Linked DNA regions of Aquitalea magnusonii. The protein of the gene in region 2 interacts with the protein of the main gene of each other region in a pairwise test. Links are inferred from orthologs where the notes say so. Each region holds a gene or a part of one and is shown on either strand. Other genes may lie near its edges.

Evidence for each region.
Region 1: the proteins of rbsB (region 2) and ileS interact in binary tests that used the Escherichia coli proteins (3 or more experiments, as listed by UniProt). The link is inferred for Aquitalea magnusonii from one-to-one orthologs.

The regions. Positions count from the first base shown.
Region 1 is NZ_AP018823.1:3,229,954-3,233,539, reverse strand. Bases 102-3,488 are described here. They hold ileS (isoleucine--tRNA ligase), read left to right. Parts: upstream 102-501; coding sequence 502-3,288; downstream 3,289-3,488. Other genes in these bases: lspA (signal peptidase II), read left to right, coding at 3,363-3,488; DLM_RS15395 (bifunctional riboflavin kinase/FAD synthetase), read left to right, coding at 102-505. In the rest of the region: more of DLM_RS15395, read left to right, coding at 1-101; more of lspA, read left to right, coding at 3,489-3,586. UniProt on the Escherichia coli protein: Catalyzes the attachment of isoleucine to tRNA(Ile). As IleRS can inadvertently accommodate and process structurally similar amino acids such as valine, to avoid such errors it has two additional distinct tRNA(Ile)-dependent editing activities.
Region 2 is NZ_AP018823.1:4,709,535-4,712,567, forward strand. The notes cover bases 200-3,033. They hold rbsB (ribose ABC transporter substrate-binding protein RbsB), read left to right. Parts: upstream 200-1,062; coding sequence 1,063-2,004; downstream 2,005-3,033. Other genes in these bases: DLM_RS22240 (ABC transporter permease), read left to right, coding at 200-998; DLM_RS22250 (LacI family DNA-binding transcriptional regulator), read left to right, coding at 2,323-3,033. Also shown: DLM_RS22235 (sugar ABC transporter ATP-binding protein), read left to right, coding at 1-38; more of DLM_RS22240, read left to right, coding at 60-199. UniProt on the Escherichia coli protein: Part of the ABC transporter complex RbsABC involved in ribose import. Binds ribose. Also serves as the primary chemoreceptor for chemotaxis.

The sequences.
Region 1 (3,586 bases), 1.5 Mb from region 2 along the record:
TTTTGTTACCGAGGCCATGCCTTCGGTGCTGGTGCAAGGGGAGCGGGCATCCAGCACCCTGGTACGCGAGAGGCTTGCGGCGGGTGATCTGGCTGCTGCCAATGCATTACTGGGATGTAGCTACCAGATATCCGGCAAGGTGATGCATGGGCAGAAGCTTGGGCGCACCATCGGTTTTCCCACCGTGAATGTCCATTTGCCGCATTTGAAACCCGCATTGCAAGGCGTGTTTGTGGTAGAAGTAGATACGCCTTACGGACGCAAGGGCGGTGTCGCCAGCCTGGGTGTGAATCCCACGGTCAGCAGTAGCAGTGATTACAAACTGGAAGCACACCTGTTTGATTTTGCTGGTGATCTGTACGGCCAGCGTGTGACGGTACATTTCCTGAAAAAATTGCGCGATGAAGAGCGCTATGACAATTTGCCGGCATTGGTGGCGCAGATAGAACGTGATGCCGCCAGTGCCCATACTTATTTGACCAGTTTGCAGCGAGAGCAGGCATGAGCATCGATTACCGTAAAACCGTCAACCTGTTGGATACCCCGTTCGCCATGCGAGGGGATCTGGCCAAACGCGAACCTGCCTGGGTCAAACGCTGGCAGGAGCAGAAGCGCTACGACAAGGTACGCAAGCTGTCTGCAGGTCGCCCTAAATTCATCCTGCATGATGGCCCACCGTATGCCAACGGTGATATCCATATCGGACATGCCGTTAACAAGGTGTTGAAGGACATTATCGTCCGCTCCAAGACCCTGGCCGGCTTTGATGCTCCGTATGTACCGGGCTGGGACTGCCATGGCCTGCCGATCGAGCTGATGGTGGAAAAACTGCATGGCAAAGCCATTCCCGCCGCCAAATTCCGCGAATTGTGCCGTGAATATGCCAAGGAGCAGATTGCCCGTCAGAAGAAAGACTTCATCCGCTTGGGTGTACTGGGAGATTGGGACAATCCCTATCTCACCATGGATTTCAAGACCGAAGCGGACATCGTGCGCACCCTGGGCACCATTTACAGTAACGGCTACCTGTTCAAGGGTGAAAAGCCGGTGCACTGGTGCATCGAGTGTGGCTCCGCACTGGCAGAAGCCGAGGTCGAGTACGAAGACAAGAACTCTCCGGCAATCGATGTTGGTTTCCGAGTGCTGGAACAGGACAAGCTGGCGGCTGCATTCGGTCTGACTGCCGAGCAGGTAGCTGGTGCCATGGCCGTCATCTGGACTACCACTCCGTGGACACTGCCGGCCAACCAGGCGGTGGCAGTCAGTGCCACGCTGACTTACCAGTTGATTGATACCCCCAAGGGCAAGCTGATCCTGGTCAAGGAGCTGGCCGAGTCTGCGCTGCAGCGCTACGGCTTTGCCGATGCCAAGGTGCTGGCAGAAACCACTGGCGACAAGCTGGAGCTGTTGCAACTGCAACATCCGTTCTATAGCCGCAGCGTGCCAGTCATCTGCGGTGATCACGTTACTACCGACGCCGGTACCGGTCTGGTGCATACCGCGCCGGCACACGGTCTGGAAGACTTCCAGGTTGGCCAGCAATATGGCCTGCCGATTGACAACCCGGTGGCGGATGATGGTCGCTACAAGTCCACTACCGAACTGTTTGCCGGTCTGTCGGTATGGGAAGCCAATCCCAAAGTCATCGAAACGCTGGAACAGCATGGCACCCTGATTCATCAGGCCCGTTTGCTGCATAGCTACCCGCATTGCTGGCGTCACAAGACCCCCATCATCTTCCGTGCGACGGCCCAGTGGTTCATCGGCATGGACAAGCAGGGCAAGGATGGTGTGGCACTGCGCGAACGTGCCAAGAGCGCGGTGGATGCAACCGAATTCTTCCCGGCATGGGGGCGTGCCCGTCTGGAAGCCATGATTGGCAACCGTCCGGACTGGTGCGTGTCGCGCCAGCGTAACTGGGGCGTGCCGATGACCTTCTTCGTACACAAGGAAACGGGTGAATTGCATCCGCGTTCGCTGGCCTTGCTGGAAGAAGTGGCACTGCGCATCGAACAGCAGGGCATCGAGGCCTGGTTCAGCCTGGATGCGCAGGAACTGTTGGGTAGCGAAGCGGCCGAGTATCGCAAACTGACCGACACGCTGGATGTGTGGTTCGACTCCGGCTCCACCCACTTTGCCGTGCTCAAGCAGCGCCCCGAACTGGCCTGGCCAGCTGACTTGTACCTGGAGGGTAGCGACCAGCACCGCGGCTGGTTCCAGTCCTCCTTGCTGACCGGTTGTGCCACCATTGGCCGCGCTCCGTACAAGCAATTGCTGACCCACGGTTTCGTGGTGGATGGCAAGGGCCTGAAGATGTCCAAGTCCAAGGGCAATGTCGTTGCACCGCAAAAGGTGAATGACAGCCTGGGTGCTGACATCCTGCGTCTGTGGGTGGCTTCCACCGATTATTCCGGCGAACTGGCGATTTCCGATGAAATCCTCAAGCGGGTGACCGAAAGCTACCGCCGCCTGCGTAATACCCTGCGCTTCCTGCTGGCCAACCTGTCGGATTTCGATCCGCTGGAAAATGCCGTGCCGTTTGGTGAAATGCTGGAGCTGGATCAATACGCCCTGCTGATGGCGCGTCAGGTACAGGAAAAGGTGGCGGGTGAGCTGTATACCCGTTATGCCTTCCACCATGCCATGCAGGAAGTGGTGAATTATTGCTCGGAAGACCTGGGTGCTTTCTATCTGGATATCATCAAGGACCGTCTGTACACCACCAAGGCCGACAGCCGTGCGCGTCGCAGTGCCCAGACGGCGCTCTATCATCTGAGCCGCAGCTTGCTGTTGTTGATTGCACCGGTATTGTGCTTCACCGCAGATGAAGCCTGGGAAGTCCTCACCAAGAGCGAAGAAGAGTCCTCCCTGTATCACACTTGGCATGAGTTCCCGGCACTTACTGCCGCCAGTGAGCAAGCCTTGCAGCAAAAGTGGCAAGCCATTCGCAGCCTGCGTGCCCAGGTCAACAAGCAGATTGAAGAACTGCGTAGTGCCGATCAACTGGGTTCCTCCTTGCAAGCCGAGCTGGATATCGAGGCTGCCGGCGACTTGTACCAGCAACTGGCCAGCCTGGGCGACGATCTCAAGTTCGTGCTCATCGTGTCGGCTGCGCGCGTGCGTGAGGCCGCAGAGACCCGTATCACCGTGACACCATCGGCGCATCAGAAATGTGATCGCTGCTGGCACTATCGGGCCGATGTAGGGTCTCATGCCGGTCATGGCGCAGTATGTGGTCGCTGCGTCGATAATATCGATGGCAAAGGTGAAGTCCGGGCACATGCCTGATCGACCCTGAGCGTTCCCCCGGACCGATGCGCCGGGGGATCGACCGGCAAGGATGTAATCAAATGGAATCCGTCATGCAGGCGCCTCAAGCCAGAAGCTGGAGCAAATGGATGGGGCTGGCGTTGCTGGTCATCGTTCTGGACCAGCTCTCCAAGATTTATTTCAACAGTCAGTACCAGTTTGGTGAAGTGCGGGAGGTGATTCCCGGCTACTTCGGTTTTACGCTGATCTACAATCCCGGTGCCGCCTTCAGTTTTCTGCGTGATGCCGGTGGTTGGCAGAAGTATTTGTTTACCCT
Region 2 (3,033 bases):
TCATGGCCGCCGCCACCGGCACGGCGCATGCTGCCTGAACAAGAGCAAGGGAATAAATAATGACTCCAAAACAAAAAGCCACCCTGCAAAAGCTGGGGCCTTTCATCGCCCTGGTGCTGGTGTCGGTGGGGCTGGCCGTACTCAGCCCGGACTTTCTGACCGTGGCCAACCTGCTGAACGTGATGCGGCAGGTGTCCATCAATGCGCTGATTGCCTTTGGCATGACGCTGGTGATCCTGCTGGGCGGCATCGACCTGTCAGTGGGTTCCATCCTGGCACTGTCTTCGGTGGGCATTGCCACGCTGATCCAGTCCGGCGTCGATCCCTTGCTGGCCACGCTGCTGGGGGTGATAGGCGGCGGTGTGATGGGCCTGCTCAACGGCCTGGTGGTGAGCAAGGGCAAGGTGGCACCGTTTATCGCCACCCTGGCCTCGATGACCATTCTGCGTGGTTTGGCGCTGGTGGTGTCCGGCGGCAGCCCGATCACCGGCTTCAACAGCGATCTGTTCTCCATGCTGGGCGGCGGCTATGTGGCCGGGCTGATTCCGATTCCGGTGGTGTGGATGCTGATCATGTTCGGCCTGTTTGCCTTCCTGCTGAAGAAAACCGTATTTGGCCGCCATGTGTATGCCACCGGTGGCAATGAGGAAGCCGCCCGTCTGTCCGGGGTGAAGGTGGATCAGATCAAGCTGTGGGTCTATACCATTTCCGGTGCCATGTCGGCCATGGCCGGGGTGGTGCTTACCTCGCGGCTGAACTCGGCCCAGCCTACCGCTGGCAGCGGCTACGAGCTGGATGCCATCGCCGCCGTGGTGCTGGGCGGCACCAGCCTGACCGGTGGCCGTGGCTGGATTTTTGGCACGCTGATGGGGGCGCTGTTGATTGGTGTGCTGAACAATGGTCTTAACCTGCTGGGTGTATCTTCCTTCTACCAGCAGGTGATCAAGGGTGTCGTGATTCTGCTGGCGGTACTGATCGACCGCAGCGGCAAGAAATAGAACACAGGAAAGGCTCTGACCGGGGCCGTTTAACGCAACGTAGTCAATATCAGGGAGACTCACCATGAATCGCATTCTTCACCCGCTGCTGGCCAGCATGTTGGTGTTCGGCATTGCCGCCTGCTCCAAGCAAGGCCCGGATAGCGCAGCCCCCGCTGCTGCCAGCGCCCCGGCCGCTGCCGCTGATGGCAAGCTGACCGTCGGCCTGGCTGTTTCCACCCTCAACAACCCCTTCTTCGTGTCGCTGCGCAAGGGCGCGGAAGATGAAGCCAAGAAAGAGGGCGTCAACCTGATTACCGTGGATGCCCAGGACGACCCGGCCAAGCAGCAGGCCAGCGTGGAAGACCTGATCCAGAAAAAGGTGAATGTCATCCTGATCAACCCGACTGATTCCTCCGCCGTGGCCAATGTGGTGAAGGAAGCCACCGGCAAGGGCATCAAGGTGGTGTCGCTGGACCGTAGCGTGAACGGGGCCGAAGTCAGCGCCCACATTGCCTCGGATAACGTGGCGGGCGGCAAGATGGCCGGTGAGTACCTGCTGGAAAAACTGGGTGGCAAGGGCCGTATCGTTGAACTGGAAGGCATTGCCGGCTCCTCCGCCGCCCGTGAACGTGGCGAAGGCTTCCACAAGGTGGTGGATGGCAAGGCCGAGGTGAAACTGCTGGCCAAGCAACCGGCAGACTTCGACCGCGCCAAGGGCCTGTCGGTGATGGAAAACATCATCCAGGGCAACAAGGACATCCAGGGCGTGTTTGCCCACAACGACGAAATGGCACTGGGCGCGCTCAAGGCCATTCAGGCGGCTGGCCTGAAAAACGTGGTGGTGGTGGGCTTTGATGCCACTGCCGACGCCGTTGCCGCCGTCAAGGCCGGCACCTTGGCTGCCACCGTGCAGCAGCAGCCTGAGCTGATCGGCCAGTATGGCATCCAGACCGCCAAGAAACTGGCCTCCGGTCAGAGCGTGGACAAGTTCATCCCGGTGCCGCTGAACCTGATCAAGCAGTAAGCGGGAAACCATGCCGCGCACAGCTTGTTTTGCGCTGAGCACTGAGTGTTGAAAACCCGTCTCGCTTTCCGCAAGGAAAGCGAGACTCCCTGCTTCGACCAGCAAGGCCAGGGCGGGGAGATCGGGCATAGGCAGGAAGGCTGCGTAAGCAATCGGTGCGTACAGAGGCCCGGCTTTGCCGGGTTCTGTGCAATCGCAGCAATATTATGGCTGGCCGCCGGCTTGTAATACAATCGCTACATGCGCGCCAACCACTGCTGCTGCCAAGGCTGGCGGGGGTTGCCGCCATCTTGTTAACCCCTTACAGGAAGGGCTTTCGTGACTGCCTACAAGCGCCTCACCATCGATGACATTGCCAGTCTGGCCGGCGTATCCCGCACCACGGCCAGCATGGTGCTCAATGGTCATGCCGAGCGATATCGCATTTCGCCGGCCACGGTGGAGCGGGTGGAAAAGGTGGCGCGGGAGCATCATTTCAATCCTTCCCAGTCGGCACGTTCGCTGCGCAGCAAACGCAGCAACAGCATCGGGCTGGTGATTCCGGATTTGACCAACTCGGCCCATGCCGCGCTGGCCCAGGCCATGGAAAACCTGTGCCGCGAGCGCGATTACCAACTGGTGCTGGTGACCAGCGATGAAGACCCGCAGCGCGAAGCGGAGGGCATTGCCCATCTGGTGGCGCGCCAGGTGGATGGGATGGCGGTAGTGCCGTGCAGCAGCGATGCCGCGCTGTACCAGCGCTGGACCAGTCGCTTGCCGCTGGTGTTTGTCGACCGGCGCATCGATGGCAGCGGCATTCCGTCGGTGGTGACCGATGCTACCGACACCGTAGCCCGGCTGATTGGCAGCAAACTGACACAGGGCGTGCAAGAAGTGGTGTATTTCGGTGGCCCGCCCACCCTGTCGCCCAGCCGCGACCGGCTGGCCGGCTACCAGCAGGCCTTGCAGCAATACGGCATCACCCCGCGCGCGCAGTGGATTGTCGAACGTGATTTCCAGCGCGCTTCCGGCTTTGCCATGATGCAGCAA